Regions from separate parts of the Sphingomonas sp. ABOLE genome, predicted to be linked through region 4. Evidence: predicted binding sites of a transcription regulator. Region 4 holds the regulator's gene; each other region holds the start of a gene.
The links. Region 4 encodes LexA, which represses DNA repair genes until DNA is damaged. Its sites were predicted from a motif close to GTTCCNCNCTTGTTCT; they were not measured.

Region 1 (4,980 bases), on a different contig from region 4:
CGGATCGGGCGCGGCCATTCGGGGTGCCAGGGCGGCAGCGGAGCGTGCCGATCCAGCTGGCGGACATCGTCGGCCTTGAGCGGCGGGGCTTCGCGCTCGGGCGGATCGAGCGGCGGGAGGGCGGCGGCCGAGCGTTCGGGCACATCGCTTTCCACCGGCCGCATCCGCCACAGCCGCGCCATGCCGATCCGCGTCGCCAGCGTGTCGATCAGCGGCGCGAGATCGGGCACCGTCTCGGCATCCAGCCGCTCGTCGACCGGCAGCGCGCCCAGCGGTTCGCTGCGCAGCAAATGCAGCGTCATCGCATCGAGGCCATAGCCGGGTTCGATGCTGTCGATGCGGCGGGCGAGCAGGCGGAGAAGATGCGCGGGATCGCGGCTGGCGCGGGCGAGGCCGATGCCGATCCGCTGCGGCACGCCGTCGACCCGGTCGGCGACCAGCCCGATTCGGCGCGCGCCCTGCCCGGCTTCCGCCAGCGCTTCGGCGAGGCGGCGGACGAGGTCGCCCAGCCAGTGCGCGATCGCCTCGGGGGTGGCGATCGGCTCGGCGAAGCGCTGGGTGACGGCGATCGGCTCGGGCGGGGTGACCGGGGCGACCGGTTCGGGAATACGGCCCAGCGCCTGGTCGAGCCGCGCGGCGATTGTGGTACCGAAGCGGCGGACCAGCGGCGCGCGGGGGAGCGCCGCGAGCTGGCCGATGCTGTCGACGCCAAGGCGGTGGAGCAGGTCCAGCGCATCGCCCTCCAGCCGCAGCGCCTCGACCGGCAGCGGGGCCAGCCACGCGCCATGCTCGCCGGGCGGGCAAAGGAGGAGCGTCTCGGGACGGAAGCGCGCAAAGGCCCAGGCGGCGCCGGGCGTGTCGGCGGCGGCGATCCTGGCGGCAAAGCCCAGCCGAGCGAGCAGCGCGTGCAACCGGCGCAGCATCCTGGCTTCGCCGCCATGGAGATGGGCGACGCCGGTCAGGTCGAGGAACAGCAGGTCCTCGCCGGCGAGGGTGACGCTGGGCGACCAGCGCCGCGCGAGGCTGTGCGCCAGCCGTTCTAGATCGGCGCGGTCGCCGTGCGGGTCGGCAGGGTCGACGCGGAGCGCGGGCACCAGCGCGCGGGCCTGGGTGAGCGCCATGCCGATGCGGATGCCCGCGGTCATTGCTGCGGGGCAGGCGGCGGCGACTTCGCTGCGGCTGCCGGTGCGGCGGGAGAGGACGCGGGGAGTCTCCACACCTCCTTCGTCATCCCGGCGAAAGCCGGGATCCATTCGCCTGGCGGTCTCGGCTTCTTCTTCGACGGAGAAGGCAATGGATCCCGGCTTTCGCCGGGATGACGATTGGGGGGGCGGCACAGGTGGAGCAGCGACCGAAACAACCCCACGTGATGTCAGCGCCAACCCCACCTCACCCGGCATCGCCCCGCCCTCGTCGGGCCGCATCCGCTTGAAGGCGTGGTCCGCCGCCTCGCTCCGCCGACCGAGCTCGCGCAGCGGCGGTCGCTGGTGCGGCGGCAGCGCAGCGATGGCAGCATCGCGCGCGGCCCGTGCCCAGCGCGCGCCCGGCCGCCAGCCGCCGCCGCGCTGGACGGAGCAGGCGGCCTCCTGCTCGGCTGAGGCGAGCGCCTGAACGGAAGCGAGATGCTCGCCACTTTCGCTCCCCTCCCGCTTGCGGGAGGGACTGACGTGGAGGGGGTGGACTATGCTGAGATCAGCCCCTCCCCCGCCCCCCCCCGCAAGCGGAAGGGGAGCGCAGGTGGCAATGGCATGCGCATGCGTGGCGTCAGCCTGTCTCGCATGCGGGGCAGGAACGGAAGCCGGGCGATCCTGAATAGTTGCGTCTTGGTGCGCCCGCTCAGGCGGCGGCAGCGCGCGCCGCTCGGCCCGCCGCGCGCGGTCGAGCGACCAGTGGGGCAGGAAGAGCGCAGCGACCCGTTGCATCGCAGGCCTCCACCAAGAGTTGGAACGATTCCCCCCCACGTTGCCGCGCCAGCGACAGCTCCCAGCGCGGCCGCCCGACCCCCTCCACCGGCAGCGGTGCCGACGGCGCGCAGCCGATCCGCCACCGCGTCACCGCGGCGGACGGCGCACCCAAGGGATCGCTCCCTTCGCGCGCATGGCGCTTGAGCAGCAAGGCGATCGTGCGCCCCCCCTCGGCCACCAGTTGCAGCCGCCGCGTCGCCGGCATGGCCAGCCGCTTCACTTCGCCGATCACCGCGCCGAGGCCGCGATGGCGCAGCCCCTCTTCCATGATCGCGAGCAGTTCGTCGTCGTCGCGCGCCTCGGCATAGATCACGCGCTTGGGATCGAGCCCGACCTGCGCCAGCCCCGGGGCGAACAGGTCGCGCCGTCGCACCACCCACAGCACCGGCCCCCAGCAGCGCGCGGCGATTCCGCCCAGGAAGGTGGTGGCGGCGCAATCGTCGGTCAGATCGGGCGTGGCGCCGGCAATCTCGTGCAGCGCATCGAGCCGCAGACCCCCGTCCGCCAGCTTCGCATCGAGCCGCTCCAGCCCGAAGGGCAGCACCGGGCGCCGACGGAATCCGGTGCCGTCGATGGCGCTGAGCATTGCGCGCAACTGGTCGAGAGTGGCAGGATCGGGCACGGCGACTCGCTCGGGGGTTGATGACAGGTCCGACTCGTTCGTTCCTATTTTGTTCCAATTCTACCGCGAGTCAATCGGACTCCGGACCTCAAATTTTTAGGCCAGCCCTGCTGCCCCATCTCGACAGGCCGATTGAAATTTTATAACAAGCTCGTGAAATCGAGTTCCGTGCGTTGTCCGTGGCGACACGGCCGAATTTATGGAGAGACCATGACGGTGGACGCCCCGCGCGCCAACCTGCCGCCCTTATCGCTGCACGTGCCCGAGCCGCGCTTTCGCCCCGGCGACGAGGCCGACTTCAGCGATCTTGCGATCCCGCCCGCCGGCGCAGCACGCCGCCCGGACACCGCCGAGCCGGCCGATCGATTCCACGAACTCGCCTATGGCCTGATCCGCGTCCTCGACGACGAAGGCAACGCCGTCGGCCCCTGGGATCCGCGGCTCGATGCAGAGGCGAAGCGGAAAATGCTGCGCAGCATGGCGCTCACCCGCGCCTTCGACGAACGCATGTTCCGCGCCCAGCGCCAAGGCAAGACCAGCTTCTACATGAAGTCGACCGGCGAGGAGGCGGTGTCGGTTTCCGCCGCACTGGCCATGGCCGGCGACGACATGTGCTTCCCCAGCTATCGCCAGCAGGGCATCCTCATCACCCGCGGCTATCCGCTGGTCGAGATGATGAACCAGATCTACTCGAACAAGGGCGATCCGCTGCAGGGCCGGCAGCTGCCGATCATGTATTCGTCGAAGGAGACCGGGTTCTTCTCGATCTCCGGCAACCTCGCCACCCAATATCCGCAGGCGGTGGGCTGGGCGATGGCGAGCGCGGCGCGCGGCGACACGCGCATCGCCGCCACCTGGTGCGGCGAAGGCTCGACCGCGGAAGGCGACTTCCACTCGGCGCTGACCTTCGCCACCGTCTACCGCGCCCCGGTGATCTTCAACGTCGTCAACAACCAGTGGGCGATCTCGAGCTTCTCCGGCTTCGCGGGTGCCGAGGCGACCACCTTCGCGGCACGCGCGATCGGCTATGGCATCGCGGGCTTGCGCGTCGACGGCAACGACGCGCTGGCGGTCTATGCGGCGACGGAGTGGGCGGCCGAGCGCGCGCGGACCAACCAGGGCCCGACGCTTATCGAGCATTTCACCTACCGCGCCGAGGGCCATTCGACCTCGGACGATCCCAGCGCCTATCGCTCGGCCGGCGAGTCCAATGCCTGGCCGCTCGGCGACCCGATCCGGCGGCTCAAGGACCATCTGATCGGCCTCGGCGAATGGGACGAGGAACGCCATGCGGCGATGGACCTCGAGCTCGCCGAGACGGTGAAGCGCGCGCAGAAGGAAGCCGAGAAGAACGGTATCCTCGGCCACGGCATGCACCAGCCGTTCGAGACGATGTTCGAGGGCGTGTTCGAAGACATGCCCTGGCACTTGAAGGAACAGAGCGACCAGATGATCGCCGAGCGCAAGGCGGCCGGGATTTGACCGCCCCCCGCATGAACATGATCCAGGCGATCAACTCCGCCATGGACGTGATGATGGAACGCGACGACCAGGTCGTCGTGATGGGCGAGGATGTCGGCTATTTCGGCGGCGTGTTCCGCGCGACCGCCGGGCTCCAGGCCAAATACGGCAAGACCCGCGCGTTCGACACGCCGATCACCGAGATCGGCATCATCGGCGTGGCGATCGGGATGGGTGCCTATGGCCTGCGCCCCGTGCCCGAGATCCAGTTCGCCGATTACATCTACCCGGCGCTCGACCAGCTCGTCTCCGAGGCGGCGCGGCTGCGCTATCGCTCGAACGGCGACTTCACCGCGCCGATCACGGTGCGCTCGCCCTATGGCGGCGGGATCTTCGGCGGGCAGACGCACAGCCAGTCGCCCGAGGGCATCTTCACCCATGTCTCGGGCATCAAGACGGTGATCCCGTCGACCCCCTATGACGCCAAGGGCCTGCTGATCGCCGCGATCGAGGACAACGACCCCGTCCTCTTCCTCGAGCCCAAGCGCATCTATAATGGCCCGTTCGACGGCCATTATGATCGCCCGGCCAGGAACTGGACCGCCCACCCCGCGAGCGAGGTGCCCGAGGGCTATTACCGCGTCGAACTCGGCAAGGCCGCGACCGTCCGCGCTGGCGAGGCGGTGACCATCCTCTGCTACGGCACGATGGTGCATGTGGTCGCCGCGACGATCGAGGAGCTGGGCGTCGATGCCGAGATCCTCGACCTGCGCACGCTGGTGCCGCTCGACATCGAAGCGATCGAAGCCTCGGTCAAGAAGACCGGCCGCTGCATGATCGTCCATGAGGCGACGCGCACCTCCGGCTTCGGCGCCGAGCTTTCGGCCTTGGTGCAGGAGCGCTGCTTCTACCATCTCGAAGCGCCGATCGCCC
Region 2 (4,980 bases), on a different contig from region 4:
TAGAATCTGATGGTCTGAATGCCGTCAACAGGGCCGAAAAGACCGAAGCAGAGGGCAGCGAAAAGCAATAGGAATATGGGCGCGGCGATCATCTGAAGCAGGCCTATTCGGCGGATCTGCGCGATGCTCAGTTCAGATCCGCCGACGTTATTGCCGAACAGTTTTTTTCCGGCCCAAGGGTTCTCGGATTTCGTCGCAAAGCGCAGGCCATTCAGGAAAGCGCCGACGCATATCAATGTGGTGATCAACAAAAATAGACGTCCGTCGATCATAGCGTGCTCCTCGTGGCACTCGCAAAGGCCAGCGCGAAGCCGGTGAGGAACAGGCCGAGCGCGACCAGCATCATGCCGCCGATCCGCAGCGCGTAGGTCGCCGGCTCGCTGGCTTTGACGCGCAGCAGCCGCCGCGCCACTGAAGGGCGGAGGAGGACGATCAGTCCTGCCGTGCCCGAGGCGATGCCGAGGCCGGCCTGGAGGGCGAGCGTGCGCGTCATTGGTCGATCACCCGTCCGCGGACGGTCTTCATGCCGTCGCGCACGACGATGCGTTCGCGATAGACGACCTTGCGGCCACCCTGCGCGCCGACGCCGAGGAACACCACGCCGATGAAGAAGCCGAAATCATACCAGCCGCCATTGTTCGGCACCGCATAGACCGCGACGTCGGGCAAGATCAGCGACAGCCCCCACGCCACGGGAAAGATGAAGCCGTGCCACAGCCCGAGCAGGAAGCCCGGCGCCTGCGGTGCCACGGCGCTCGGCACCTGGTGCGCGCAGGCGGCGAGCAGGGCGAGGGCGGCAAGGGCAAAGGCGGCGCGGATCTTCATGCAGCTATCCCTGCGTATGGCAGACGCGCCCGAGGCCCGCGTGCATCGTTTCGCGACCGCGTGCGTTCGGTGCGCGAACCCCAAGCAGGAGAAGACCCATGGCAGATCTGAGCGCAATCCAGGAGCATATGGAAGTCATCGGCGCCGACGGCGTCCATGTCGGGACCGTCGACCATGTCGATGGCGACCGCATCAAGCTGACCAAGAAGGACTCGGCGGCCCAGGTCGAAGGTGCCACCGGCAGCCATGAAGGGCACCATCATTATATCCCCGGCGGCCTGGTCGCCGAAGTCGAGGGCGACAAGGTGCGCCTCTCGGCCAACGCCGACGTCGCGGTCGAGCTGTTCGAAGAAGAGGCGTAATGTCGCGGGCGGTGAGGAGGCATATGCCTTCCTCACCGCTTCCTCTCGTGCCTCAGCACGCGCCTTTGCCTCTCCCGAGACGGGAGAGGAGGGCATGAGGGTGGACCGCCGCTGCATCGCCAGGGTTCACTGGCAGGCCAAGCATTCGTCGTAATCGGTCGACTCGCCCAGATCGAACTTGGGCTTCTCGATCGTGTTGTCGGCCTCGACCCCGCCCGCGAAGCCGGCGCGCTGCACCGACTTGGAGCGCAGATAGTAGAGCGACTTGATGCCCAGCTCCCAGGCGCGGAAGTGGAGCATCAGCAGGTCCCACTTTTCCACGTCCGCCGGGATGAACAGGTTGAGCGACTGCGCCTGGTCGATGAACGGCGCGCGATCGCCCGCCAGCTCCAGGATCCAGCGCTGGTCGATCTCGAAGCTGGTCTTGTACGTGTCCTTCTCTTCCTGGGTAAGGAAGTCGAGGTGCTGGACCGAGCCGCCCTGCTCGAGAATCGAGTTCCACACCGCGTCGGAATTCTTCGACTTCTCCTTGAGCAGCTTCTCCAGATACGGATTGCGCACCGAGAAGGAGCCGCTGAGCGTCTTGTGGGTGTAGATATTGGCCGGGATCGGCTCGATGCAGGCGCTGGTGCCGCCGCAGATGATCGAGATCGACGCGGTCGGCGCGATCGCCATCTTGCAGCTGAACCGCTCCATCACGCCCATGTCGGCCGCGTCCGGGCAGGGGCCGCGTTCGACCGCTAGCGCCATCGAGGCTTCGTTCACCTGCGCGCTGACATGCTTGAAGATGCGGAGATTCCAGCTCTTCGCCATCGCGCCTTCGAACGGAATGCCGCGGGCCTGGAGGAAGCTGTGGAAGCCCATCACGCCGAGGCCGACCGAGCGCTCGCGCGCCGCCGAATAGCGGGCGCGGGCCATCTCGTCGGGCGCGCGCTCGATATAGTCGGTTAGCACATTGTCGAGGAAGCGCATCACGTCCTCGATGAAGCGCTTGTCCTTGTTCCACTCGTCCCAGGTCTCGAGATTGAGCGAGGAGAGGCAGCACACCGCGGTGCGATCATTGCCCAGGTGGTCGCGGCCGGTGGGCAGCGTGATCTCCGAGCACAGGTTCGAAGTCGAGACCTTGAGGCCAAGGTCGCGGTGGTGCTTGGGCATGGTCGAGTTCACGTGATCCGAGAACACGATGTACGGCTCGCCGGTGGCGAGGCGGGTTTCGACCAGCTTCTGGAACAGCGCGCGCGCATCGACGGTCGCGCGGACCGAGCCGTCCTTCGGGCTCTTCAGCTGCCATTCGGCGCCGTCGCGCACCGCTTCCATGAACGCGTCGGGGATCAGCACGCCGTGGTGCAGGTTGAGCGCCTTGCGGTTGAAGTCGCCCGAGGGTTTCCGGATCTCGAGGAACTCCTCGATCTCGGGGTGCGAGATGTCGAGATAGCAGGCGGCCGAGCCGCGGCGCAGCGAGCCCTGCGAGATCGCGAGCGTCAGCGAATCCATCACGCGGACGAAGGGGATGATGCCGCTGGTCTTGCCATTGAGGCCCACCGGTTCGCCGATGCCGCGCACGCTGCCCCAATAGGTCCCGATGCCGCCGCCGCGCGAGGCGAGCCAGACATTTTCGTTCCAGGTCTGGACGATGCCGTCGAGGCTGTCCGGCACCGAGTTGAGGTAGCAGCTGATCGGCAGGCCGCGGCCCGTGCCGCCGTTCGACAGCACCGGGGTCGCCGGCATGAACCACAGCTTGGAGATATAGTCGTACAGTCGCTGCGCGTGCGCCTGGTCGTCGGCATAGGCCGAGGCGACGCGAACGAACAGGTCCTGGTAGCTTTCGCCGGGGAGCAGATAGCGGTCCTTCAGCGTTTCCTTGCCGAAATCGGTGAGCAGCGCGTCGCGCGCATGATCGACCTCGACCGGATAGGGCTGCGGCACGATCGCCTTGCTGTCGAGCGCCTTGCTGGCGGTGGCGGCTTCGATGGTGGCGGTCTCGTTCACGCTGGTCTCACTATCTCTGAATTCCATACCTCGGACCCCTGTCTTCTGCATACGCAACAACCGACTCGGGGCACGGTAGCAATCGTAGCACCAGCCGGATTTGCGCGAGAACAAAAAGTGTCCATCGGCCCGGCAGCCGGCACGAGTCTACCCCAGTCGCATATGGCTATGCGAACGTTGGGTTACCAGTGCTTGGGCTTGCCCCTTGGTGCGACCACTACAGATTGTGCCAATCCGAGTCCGGGCACAAGAGCGGAAATCACCGAGGATTGCAACGGCTCGTCGCTGAAATGACTCGGCTCGTGGCAGGGCTAACGGCCGCTTCATGTCGCGACGCGCGGACTTCCCTGGCCTTTCAAAAAGGCAAGGGAACGAACATGGAACTGCAAATAAATTTTGGGGGATGAATCACCGCCGCCACAACCACTGGTGGTCGCGGCGGCGCACGCTGCACCATGGGGGCTATTTGAGCGGCAGATAGAGTTCGGTCACCGCCTCGTGCTCGGGCACATCGGGGAAGAAGGCGACCCGTCTCGCGAAGAGGGGAAAGTCGCCGGGTTCCTCGCCGCTTTCCGGCAGCCATGCGCGGTAGAGGAACAGCGCGGCGGGCTCGAGATCGTCGGCCTGCCCCGCCACCCGCAGCATCGCGCAGCGGCCGGCCGGGATCAGGCCGGGCTCGATGCCATGCACGGGGTCGGCCACGGGATGCGCGGTGCCGGCGCAGAGGTCGAGGCGATAGTCTTCGGTCGGGGTGGTGCGCGGATCGGTGTGGAAGATGGTGTAGGTGGCGCTCGCCGGCGGCCGGTGGCCGCTGGTCTTGCGCCAGGCGATGAAGCGGCGGATCGTGTCGCCGAGACGGGCGGGGTCGCCGCGGTGGGTCAGGAACGCCACCGGGGTGGCGGGGAAGTCGAGCGTCGTCACGTCGGCACCGGTGAATCGGGTCTGCATCGTCTGGCTCCTTGCTTGGGTGAGCGGCGCGAGCGCCGCGTGCCAGGGGTGCCAGTCCGGCGCCGCGCGGAACTGCGACGGCGCCTGGCCGAAGCGCTGGCGGAAGGCCCGGGCGAACGCCTCGGGCGCTTCATAGCCGGCATCGAGCGCGATGCCGATGATCGGCTCCCCCGGCCGATAGGCGAGGCGATAGGATGCCCGTTTCATCCGCACGAGCTGGACGTAGCGATGCACCGACAGCCCGAACAGCGCGCTGAACTGGCGGTGGAAATGATGCTTCGAAAACGCCGCGACGCCCGCCAGCGTCTCCAGGTCGAGATCCTCCCCGGCATGCGCGTCGACATGGTCGAGCACGCGCAGCATCCGGGCATGGTAGCGGGCGAGCGGCGTCTGCATCTTTTCCTCCGTGGCGACGCCTTCCTATGCGGCAGGGGTGCAGCCTGCCCGACCGATCTTGCCCAATTGTCCATCGGGGCAGGATTGCGCTTGGTCCGGCACAGGCTAGGCTGACCGCGAAGCAGACAAAAGGGGGATGCGATGCGGGCTTGGGGTGTGGCGATGCTGGCGCTGGCGGCGACGAACCCGGCGATCGCGCAGGTCCGGGTGGAAGAGGTGCCGGCCACGAAGATCGCCGCCGATCTCGCCTTGGGCAAGGCCAGCAGCGCGGCGGTGACCGCCGCCTATCTCGCGCGCATCGCGGCGATGGACCCGAAGGGCCCGACGCTGCGCGCGGTGATCGCGGTGAGCCCCGATGCGCTCGCCCAGGCCCGCGCCAGCGATGCGCGGCGCAAGGCGGGGAGGGCGCTTGGCCCGCTGGACGGCGTGCCGGTGCTGATCAAGGACAATATCGAGACGC
Region 3 (4,980 bases), on a different contig from region 4:
ATGTCGAACTCGCAGCGAAGTTCACACGCTAGGATATTCGGCCCAAAGGAAAAACAGGCCATCGGGCGGCGCATTCAAGCCCAATGTTGTTCGGTCGCGCGCCACCAGCGCCTCGCGGACGTCTTCCGGCGCCCATTTGCCTTGGCCAACCAAGGACAGGCAACCGACCATCGAGCGGACCTGGTGGTGCAGGAAGGAGCGTGCCGAGGCGAACATGCTGATCCGGTCGCCGGTCTCGACGACCTCTAGCCTGTCGAGCGTGCGCACCGGGCTCTCCGCCTGGCAGTGCGCCGAGCGGAAGGTGGTGAAGTCGTGGCGGCCCACCAGATAGGCCGCGGCTGCCTGCATTGCCCCAACATCCAGCGGCCCGGAGAGACGCCAGGCGAGACCCTTCTCCCAGGTCAGCGGGGCGCGGCGCGTTATGATGCGATATTCATAATGGCGACTAAGACATGAGAAACGCGCATGCCATTCCTCAGAGACTTCCTCGCAGGCGAGGATCGCGACCGGATGCGGGCGAATGCGGGCATTGAGCGCTTCCATCAGCCGGAAGGGGGCGATCGGCTTGGCGATGTCGACATGCGCGCGCATGCCGAGGCCGTGCACGCCCGCATCGGTACGGCCGGCGGCATGGACCACCACGTCCTCCCCCGTCACCGCATAGGCCGCGTCCTCGATCGCCTGCTGGACGCTGGGGCCATGATCCTGCCGCTGCCAGCCCATGAACGGCCGGCCATCGAACTCCACCGTCAGGGCGAAGCGCGTCAAAGCTGCGTCCCCGCCGAGATGGGGAAGCCGCGCAGCAGTTCGGGCACCGTCATCACGCCGCGGCCGGCGCGCTGGATCGAAGTCGGCTGGATCGCGCCTGCGCCGCAATGGATCAGCAGGTTCTCTCCGACGGTGCCTGCCGGTCCGCTAGCGTCGACCAGATCGGCGGAATGGATACGGAAGCGCTCCTCACCCAGCTCGAAGAAGGCCCCAGGGGCCGGATTGAACGCCCGCACGGCCCGCTCGACTTCCACGGCGCTGCGAGTGAAGTCCAGCCGAGCCTCGGCCTTGTCGATTTTGGACGCGTAGGTGATGCCCTCTTCGGGCTGCGATACGGCAGGATAGGCGTCGAAATCGGCGAGCACCTCTACCATCAGCCGCGCGCCCGTTGCGCTCAACTCGGCGCGTAGCTCGCCCGCCGTCTTGCGGTCGATCGGCGTGCGCCCCTCCAGCCGTACCGGACCGGTATCGAGCCCGGCCTCCATCTGCATGATGCCGACGCCGGTCTCGGCATCCCCCGCGAGGATCGCCCGCTCGATCGGCGCCGCACCGCGCCAGCGCGGTAGCAGCGAGCCATGGACGTTGAGGCATCCCAGCCGCGGCGCCGCCAGCACCGCTTTGGGCAGGATCAGGCCATAGGCGGCAACCACCGCCACATCCGCCTCGAGCGCCGACAGCGCTGCCTGCTCCTCCGCCCCCTTGAGGCTCAGCGGCGTCCGCACTTCGATCCCCAGCACCTCGGCGCGGGCATGGACCGGGGAGGGGGTCAGCACCTTGCCGCGCCGGCCGCCGGGGCGGGGCGGCTGGCTATAGGCGGCGGCGATGTCGTGCCCGGCTTCGACCAGGGCATCGAGCACCGGCACGGCGAAATCGGGGGTTCCCATGAAGAGGATGCGCATGCCTTCCCCTCAACCGCTTGGCAGGCGCGCATGCAAGCCCCTATGTGAAGCGCCATGGCCTCTCCCGAAATCGAAGCGCTGACCCAGGCCCTGTCGCGGCTGCCCGGTTTCGGGCCGCGATCGGCGCGGCGGGCGGTGCTGCACCTGCTCAAGAAGCGCGAGACGATGCTCGACCCGCTGCTCGCGGCGCTGAGTGCGGTCAGCCAGAAGCTTACGACCTGCCACGTCTGCGGTAATGTCGACACGCATGACCCCTGCGCGATCTGCGCCGACCCGCGCCGCGACGACCGTTCGCTGTGCGTGGTCGAGGAGGTCGCCGACCTCTGGGCGCTCGACCGCGCGCGGCTGTTCCCCGGCCGCTTCCATGTGCTGGGCGGCAAGCTCTCCGCGCTCGACGGGGTGCGGCCCGAGGACCTGCGCATCGACGCGCTAGTCCGCCGGGTCGGCGCGGGCGGCATCGACGAGGTCGTCCTCGCGATGAACGCCACGCTCGAGGGGCAGACCACCGCGCATTATGTCTCCGAGCGGCTGGAAGCCTTCCCGATCCGCGTCACCCAGCTCGCCCATGGCCTGCCGGTGGGCGGCGAGCTCGACTATCTCGACGAGGGGACGCTCGCCCAGGCGCTGCGCGCGCGGCGGCCGGTTGCTTGACGCTTTGGGGCCGCGCTCCTAAATTTGGGCGATGGCCATCCTTCCCATCGTCGAAGTACCCGATCCGCGTTTGCGTCTCGTCTCCACTCCCGTAGAGGCGGTCGACGACGACATCCGCACGCTGATCGGCGACATGTTCGACACGATGTACGATGCGCCGGGCATCGGCCTCGCCGCGATCCAGGTGGGCGTGCCCAAGCGGCTGATCGTGATGGACCTGCAGGAGGAAGAGGACGAGGAGGGCAAGCCGATCCGGCACCCGCGCGTCTTCATCAACCCCGAGATCCACGAGCCCGCCGAGGAGCTTTCGGTCTATACCGAGGGCTGCCTGTCGGTCCCCGACCAGTTCGCCGATGTCGAGCGCCCCGCGCGCTGCCGGGTGACCTGGCTCGACGAGAAGGGCGTGGCCCATGACGAACTGTTCGAGGGCCTGCTCGCCACCTGCATCCAGCACGAGATGGACCATCTGGAGGGCATCGTGTTCCTCGACCATCTCTCGCGGCTCAAGCGCGACATGCTGCTGAAGAAGCTCAACAAGGCGCGCAAGGCCGCCTGAGGGCTGCCATTCCCTTCTGCCGTCATCCCGGCGAAAGCCGGGATCCATTCGCCACGCCGTTTCGGCGTAAGCCGTGACGGTGACCCCAATGGATTCCGGCTTTCGCCGGAATGACGGAGGGGGACGAGGGGCGTCCGCCACTTATCCACCGAACCCTCTCCAACCCGCGCCGAACCGACCGCACCCGCCCTTGCGGCCCCGTCCCGCACGGCGTAAGTTCGCGTCCTGTTCCCCGGGAGGCGTGTGTTGGATCCGTTTGTTGTTGCCTTTGTGATGGTTGCCCTGGTCGTGGGCGTGGTGGTCGGTTGGCTGATCGGCGCGCGCGGCACGAGCGAGGCGCGGGCCGAAAGCGCCCGGCGCGAGGCCGATTTCAAGGCCGCGATCACCGATCTCGCCATGGCCGAGGAACGCGTGGCGCAGCTCCCCCGCCTGCGCGAGGAAGCGGCGATGCTCCGCAACGAGCGCGACGCCGCGCGCATCGAGCTGGCCGAACTCAAGGCCAAGGCCGGCTCGTTCGAGGAGCGGCTCGCCGAATTCGTCAACGCCCGCGAAGTGATGGCCGGCCAGTTCCGCGAACTCGCCTCGACCATGCTCGGCGAGACGCAGCGCGCCTTCCTCGAACGCGCCGAGGCGCGCTTCCACCAGGCTGGCGAGAAGAACGAGGAGCGGCTGCGCACGCTGCTCCAGCCGATCGACACCACGCTCAAGCGCTATGAGGAAGGGCTGCAGCGCGTCGAGAAGGATCGCAGCGACAGCTATGGCCAGCTGCGCGAGGCGATCAGCGCCGTCCATGCCAGCCTGGGCGAGACGCGCGCGGAAACCTCCAAGCTGGTCAATGCCCTGCGCGCCGCCCCCAAGACGCGCGGCCGCTGGGGCGAGCAGCAGTTCCGCAACCTGATCGAGATCGCCGGGCTTTCCGGCCATGTCGATTTCGCATCGGAAGTCTCGGTCACTACCGAGGACGGCATGCTGCGGCCGGACTTCATCATCCGCCTGCCGGGCGACCAGCAGCTGATCGTCGACGTGAAATGCGTGCTCGACGGCTATCTCCAGGCGGCCGAGGCGACCAGCGCCGAGGAGCGCGCGGCGGCGCTGAAATCGCATGCGAAAGCGATGAGCACCCATGCCGACGCGCTGTCGCGCAAGGCCTATTGGGCGCAGTTCGAAAAGGCGCCCGATTTCGTGATCATGTACATCCCCGGCGACAATTTCCTGTCCAGCGCGCTGGAGGTGGACATGGAGCTGTGGGAGCGCGCGGCGCGCAACCGGGTGATCATCGCCGGCCCCTCGGCCTTCCTGCCACTCGCCCGCACCGTGGCGGCGATGTGGCGCCAGCAGAAGCTCACCGAGGATGCCCGCGAAGTCGGCAAGCTGGGCAAGGAGCTGTACGAGCGGCTGGCGACGGCGGCGAGCCACCTCAAGCGCGTCGGCGGCGGGCTGAACAGCGCGGTGGAGAATTACAACAAGTTCGTCGCGAGCTTCGAAGGCCGGGTGATGGTCTCCGCGCGGCGCTTCCAGGCGCTCAACGTGGATATCGGCAACAGCAATCTGGACACGATCGACAGCGTCGACGTGATCGCGCGGGCGCCGACGGCGGAACTGCCGGCGCCTGAGGGGGGTGAGGTCGAGGAAGCGGCTGCGGCGGAGTGAGGCGGGATGGTGCGGTATCGCCATACGACGTTGCCGCCGCCCTATCTCAAGCGCGTCTGGCTAAACGGCGAATCCGAAATCGATCGGCAGGCCTACCCGTGGTGCCTGCCGCTTTTTCGGGGCGAGTTCTCGCTGGAGTTTGATTCGCCCGTCACCATCATTGCGGGCGAAAACGGCGTTGGGAAATCGACGCTTTTGGAGGCTATCGCCGTTCTGGCCGGCTTCGATGAGGCTGGTGGTGCCCCCGGTCATCGGGCGGTGGATCATAGCCGTGCGCTGGAACGCAGTGGCGGCGCGCTTGTCTCGGCGCTGAAGGCGAGCTGGCTGCCTAAGATCGGGCAGGGCTGGTTCTTCCGCGCCGAAAGTTTCTTCTCGGTCGCGCGCTATCTCGATGAAGCGGGGAGCACCTCGGCGAACTTCCTCTCGCATTCGCATGGCGAAGGCTTTCTCAGACTT
Region 4 (4,980 bases):
GCTCGATGCAGGCCAACTCGCCTGGGGTGGCGAGCTGCTCGACTGCGGCATCCACTGGATCGGCCGGGCGGGCGCGCGGCTGCGCGTCGAGCGTGAACTGGCCGAGGCGATGCCGATCCGGCTGCACCTCGGGTCCGCCGAGCCGCTGATCGGCCGTACGCTCTGGTCCGACGGCAACGAGGCGGGGCTCGCTTTCGACGCACCGGTGGACGTGCTGGGGATGGTCGCGCGCAACCTCGCCCGCGCCGCCGCCGAGCGCCGCCGCCTGCCGCGCATCGAGCTGCGCCATACCGTCGGCGTGCACCGCGGCGGCGAGGTCGAGCAGCTGCGCACCCGCGACATCTCGCAAGGTGGGGTCGGCGTCGAGGCGCGCGGGCTCGGCGTTGACGAGGCGGTGCAGCTGACCTTCGACGGGCTGCGTCCGCTGGAAGGCACGGTGCGCTGGATCACGGGCGAGACCGCCGGCATCGTCTTTACCGAGGAGCTGGGCTGGCAGACCCTGTTCCCCTGGCTCCGCGGCATCCAGCAGGCGCCCGCCCCCCAGGCCGGCGGGAGCGATGCCGACGGGTTGCTGCAGGACAAGCTGGCGCTGCGCCTCGACCTGCCTGGGCGGGTGCGCGAGGGCGTCGGCTGGTGGAATTGCCGTATCCATGCGCTCACCGCCCAGCAGGTCGAGTTCGAGGCGCGCCAGGCCTTCGCGCCGGGCAGTTCGCTCTGGGTGGCACTCCCCGAGATCGGCGGCGGCCCGGCGCGGGTGGTGCGGGCGCGGCATGGCCGGACGCTCGCCGAATTCCGCATGCCGCTGCGCGACAGTGACCTGCGCCTGCTCACCGCGAGCCGCCGCACCGGCTGAAGCCGCTTGCATCGCCGCCGCCGCACCGCCAATCGGGCGGCATGGCACTTCTTCCCATCGCCGAGGCCCAGGCGCGGCTGCTCGCGCTTGCCGGCCCCACCCCCGTCGAGACGGTCCCGCTGGGGCAAGCCGTCGGCCGCTGGGCCGCCGAGCCGGTGGTCGCACGCCGCACCCAGCCGGAAACCGACCTTTCGGCGATGGACGGCTATGCGATCCGCTTCGCCGACCTGCCCGGACCTTGGGCCGTGATCGGCGAGAGCGCGGCGGGGTCTGGCTTCGCGGGCACGGTTGCGCCCGGAGAAGCGGTACGGATCTTCACCGGCGCGCCGATGCCCGCGGGCGCGGACACGGTGCTCGTCCAGGAAGAGGCCGCGCGCGACGGCGATCAGCTAAGCCTCGCTGGCGAAGGCCCGTCCTATCTGGGTCGCAACACGCGCCGCCGCGGGCTGGACTTTGCGCAAGGCGACGCGCTGATCGCAGCGGGCGAGCGGCTCACGCCAGCCCGGATCGCGCTGGCGGCGATCGGCGGCCATGCGGCACTGCCCGTCGGCCGCAAGGTCCGCGTCGCCATCGCCGCGACCGGCGACGAGCTGGTGGCACCGGGTATGCCGATCGGGCCCGCCCAGTTGCCCGAATCGAACCGCACGATGCTCGCCGCGCAGCTGGCCGATCTGCCGGTCGAGATCGTCGACCTCGGCATCCTGCCCGACGATCTGGGCGCCCTCACCCATGCCTTCGCCACTGTCGAGGCCGATCTGCTGATCACCAGCGGCGGCGCGTCGGTAGGCGATCACGACCTCGTCCGCCCCGCGCTGGAAGCCGCCGGCGCGACCATCGACTTCTGGCGCATCGCGCTCCGACCGGGCAAGCCGATGATGGCGGGCACGCGCGGCGACATGGTCGTGCTGGGCCTGCCGGGCAATCCGGTTTCGGTGTTCGTCACCGCGCTGCTCTTCGCCAAGCCCTTGATCGCGCACCGATCCGGTGCCGCCGATCCGTTCCCGCGCGGGCGCTCGGCGATCCTCGGCGAGCCGCTGCCGGCCAATGGCCCGCGCACCGACTATCTCCGCGCCGCGCTGATCGACGGCCGCGTCCATGCCTCGGCGATCCAGGACAGCTCGATGCTCCGCACGCTCGCCCGCAGCACCTGCCTGATCGTGCGCGAGCCGCATGCGCCAGCCGCAAATAGCTCCGACTCGGTGGAAATCCTCGACATCGCTTGACAGCGCCTCGGAACATTGCATAAACGTTCCCAGTCTGTTCTGGACCACGGAGGATTGGATGCTCACGCGCAAGCAGCACGAGCTGATCTGCTTCATTTCCGACCGTCTTGCCGAGACGGGCGTATCGCCCTCGTTCGAGGAAATGAAGGAGGCGCTCGATCTCAAGTCGAAATCGGGCGTGCACCGCCTGATCAGCGCGCTGGAGGAACGCGAGTTCATCCGCCGCCTGCCCAACCGCGCCCGCGCGCTGGAAGTGCTGCGCATGCCCGAGCGCGGCGAGCGCAAGCCTGTCGCCAAGGCGCCCAAGCCGGCGAGCGCGGCCGCCGCTCCCGCATCGCCCCCGACGCCGGCCAATGACGTGGTGGAGATCCCGCTGCACGGCCGCATCGCCGCGGGTACGCCGATCGAGGCGCTCGAAGGCTCGACCATGCTGCCGGTGCCCGCCGCGCTGCTCGGCGCGGGCGAGCATTATGCGCTCGAAGTCGCTGGCGATTCGATGGTGGAAGCCGGCATCCTCGACGGCGACTATGCGCTGATCCGCCGCACCGAGACCGCACGGGACGGCGAGATCGTCGTCGCGCTGATCGACGATGCCGAGGCGACGCTGAAATATTTCCGCAAGGAAGGCGCGATGGTCCGGCTCGATCCGGCCAATCGCGACTATACGCCCCAGCGCTATCGCCCGGATCAGGTGCGGGTGCAGGGCCGGTTGGCGGGATTGTTGCGCCGCTACTGATGAATGGGGCCGGGACGAGGCGATGCGAAGCACCAGCTACAGCTTCGCCTTACGCTTCGTCCATTCCTTGTCCGCCCGCCCCCGCACACCTCGGGCGCGCTGATCCGCGTGGTGTACTTTCAGGCATCGATATTACTACTTCTACGCATCGGACATTCATGCCACGGTCTGCACACAAGAAGTGATGGAGCGCGGGCCGATGCGTGGACCTCTTCTGGCGGTGGCGATGAGCCTGCTCTTCCCAGGCCTCGGGATGGCGCAGCAGAGCATATCCTCTTCTCAGGACGCGGCGCAGTCGCCGGCTACCACGGATACAACCGATCGCGCACAGGGGCGCAAGGCGCCTGCCGGCCCCACCGATCCCATCATCGTCACAGGACGCAAGCCTGCTTCCAAGAAGGACATCAGCGCGCTGGTGCATGCGATCACGCCGCCCAGTCCCAACGATGCACCGCTGCCCCGCTTCCAAAGCGCCGTCTGCTTCGGTAGCGTCGGGCTCGAGCGCTCCGTCCTCGAGATGATCGGCTACCGCCTGGCGGCAGATGCCGAGCAGGCCGGGCTAAAGCTCGCGGGCGATGGATGCACGCCCAACATCCTCGTCGTCTTCACCGACGGCGTAGCCACGGGGATCGACACGCTCGTGCGGCGCAAATGGTGGCTCTTCGGGGATCGTACGCCGTCGGAAATCCGCACCATCGTCGGCGAGCGCGGTCCCGTGCGCGCATGGAGCAACAGCGAAGTCCTCAGCCGCGATGGCGAGCATATCAACCAGGGCGGCTTTTTGAACGTCCCGATTGCCTCCAGGCTGGTCTCGCCCACGCGCAAGGACATGCTAGCGTCGATCGTGCTGGTCGAGCGCTCGGCCGTGATCGGCAAGACCAGCAACCAGATCGCCGATTATCTGGCGATGCGCACCCTGGGCGGCGCCCGCCCCCGCGCCACCGGACCGACGGAGACGATCCTGTCCCTGTTCGACGGGAATACCAATCGCGTGCCGAGCGAACTCACCGCCTTCGACCGCGGCTATCTGCGCGGCCTCTATGCCGGACAGGCCAATGCCTTTGCCTGGAGCACGCGCGGATTGATCGTCGAGCGCGTCCTCAAGGAGCAACAGGCAGATCCCCCGCCGTTTGCCGAACACTGACTGCACGCTCGGTGCGGTCCTCGCGTCTGGACGCGTCGGCCGTGCGAAGGATGGGGCCGTTCAGCGAACGTTCGTGGGCCATCCCTTGCGCGCGTGCGGGCTTTGGATGGCGCCCGCGCGCCCGAGGGCCCACCTTGATTGACCGGGGCCCGGCGCGCCGTTCAAGCTGCACGCCTTACTTGGGCGTTTGGGCCCTGAGCTCCGCCTCGAACGCCTTCTGCGCCGCATCCACCCGACGCCCCAGTTCGCCCGGATCGACGAACGCCTCGGGATCGCCCGCCGCCTGCTTGGCGCGTTTGGCGGCGAGATCGAACTGCTCGGCGTGGAAGCTCAGGAACACGTCGGCCTGGGTCGCGCGCAGCTTGGCGAAGGTGGCGCGGAAATCGGCGGGCGCCGCGTCATAGCCATGGCCCGGTGTCAGCGGCTGGTCGGCGACGCTGAAGCTGCAGGCGAACAGCACCGTCAGGCTGTCCCCGCCCGAGGGGACCTGCATGGTGAAGCTGGTGCAGCCCTTGGTGTGCCCCGGCGTCAGATGCGCGACCAGCGTGTTGGTGCCGAGCCGGATCTCCTCGCCGTCCTTGAGCTGCCCGTCCACCTTCACCGGCGGCGCGGCGATGCTGATGTCCGGGCGATAGTCGGACGTGCCCGCCTCCAGCGCCGGGGTATCGGCGGCGCTCGCCAGCAGCCGCGCGCCGGTGCGGCGCTTGAGCTCGGCGAGGCCGCCCTCGTGGTCCCAATGCGCGTGATTGATCAGCAGGATCTTCACGTCGTTGAGCTTGAAGCCGAGCTTCTCGATGTTCGCGGCGATCAGCGGCGCGCTTTCGGGCATGCCGCCGTCGATCAGGATGTGCCCCTGCGGGCTGGTGATCAGATAGGCCGAGATCCCCGCGGTGCCGACATAGTGGACGTTGCCGAGGATCCGGAACGGCGCCATCGGCTGGTTCCATTCGGCGCGGGTCTTGGCCCAGTCGGTGCGCTGGGCCAGCGCCGGGGAAGCCAGGCCAAGTGCCGAGGCCGCAAGCAG

Region 1: the regulator LexA is predicted to act here: its motif matches at 2,627-2,642, upstream of CA234_RS08380 (protein ImuA).
Region 2: the regulator LexA is predicted to act here: its motif matches at 3,420-3,435, upstream of CA234_RS00880 (ribonucleoside-diphosphate reductase subunit alpha).
Region 3: the regulator LexA is predicted to act here: its motif matches at 3,091-3,106, upstream of rmuC (DNA recombination protein RmuC).

What each region holds. Positions count from the first base shown of each region.
Region 1 is NZ_QQWY01000010.1:115,750-120,729, forward strand. It holds gene CA234_RS08375 (DNA polymerase Y family protein) at 1-1,217, opposite strand, end outside; gene CA234_RS08380 (protein ImuA) at 1,837-2,550, opposite strand; gene CA234_RS08385 (3-methyl-2-oxobutanoate dehydrogenase (2-methylpropanoyl-transferring) subunit alpha) at 2,797-4,068, shown strand; gene CA234_RS08390 (alpha-ketoacid dehydrogenase subunit beta) at 4,080-4,980, shown strand, end outside.
Region 2 is NZ_QQWY01000001.1:177,519-182,498, forward strand. It holds gene CA234_RS00860 (hypothetical protein) at 1-272, opposite strand, end outside; gene CA234_RS00865 (hypothetical protein) at 269-493, opposite strand; gene CA234_RS00870 (hypothetical protein) at 490-825, opposite strand; gene CA234_RS00875 (DUF2171 domain-containing protein) at 924-1,187, shown strand; gene CA234_RS00880 (ribonucleoside-diphosphate reductase subunit alpha) at 1,314-3,203, opposite strand; gene CA234_RS00885 (AraC family transcriptional regulator) at 3,639-4,520, opposite strand; gene CA234_RS00890 (amidase) at 4,662-4,980, shown strand, end outside.
Region 3 is NZ_QQWY01000041.1:719-5,698, reverse strand. It holds gene CA234_RS19610 (class I SAM-dependent RNA methyltransferase) at 1-32, shown strand, start outside; gene truA (tRNA pseudouridine(38-40) synthase TruA) at 22-768, opposite strand; gene fmt (methionyl-tRNA formyltransferase) at 765-1,667, opposite strand; gene recR (recombination mediator RecR) at 1,722-2,318, shown strand; gene def (peptide deformylase) at 2,350-2,874, shown strand; gene rmuC (DNA recombination protein RmuC) at 3,148-4,524, shown strand; gene CA234_RS19580 (AAA family ATPase) at 4,531-4,980, shown strand, end outside.
Region 4 is NZ_QQWY01000034.1:14,220-19,199, reverse strand. It holds gene CA234_RS18135 (PilZ domain-containing protein) at 1-853, shown strand, start outside; gene CA234_RS18130 (molybdopterin molybdotransferase MoeA) at 895-2,076, shown strand; gene lexA (transcriptional repressor LexA) at 2,135-2,812, shown strand; gene CA234_RS18120 (hypothetical protein) at 3,039-3,956, shown strand; gene bla (subclass B3 metallo-beta-lactamase) at 4,132-4,980, opposite strand, start outside.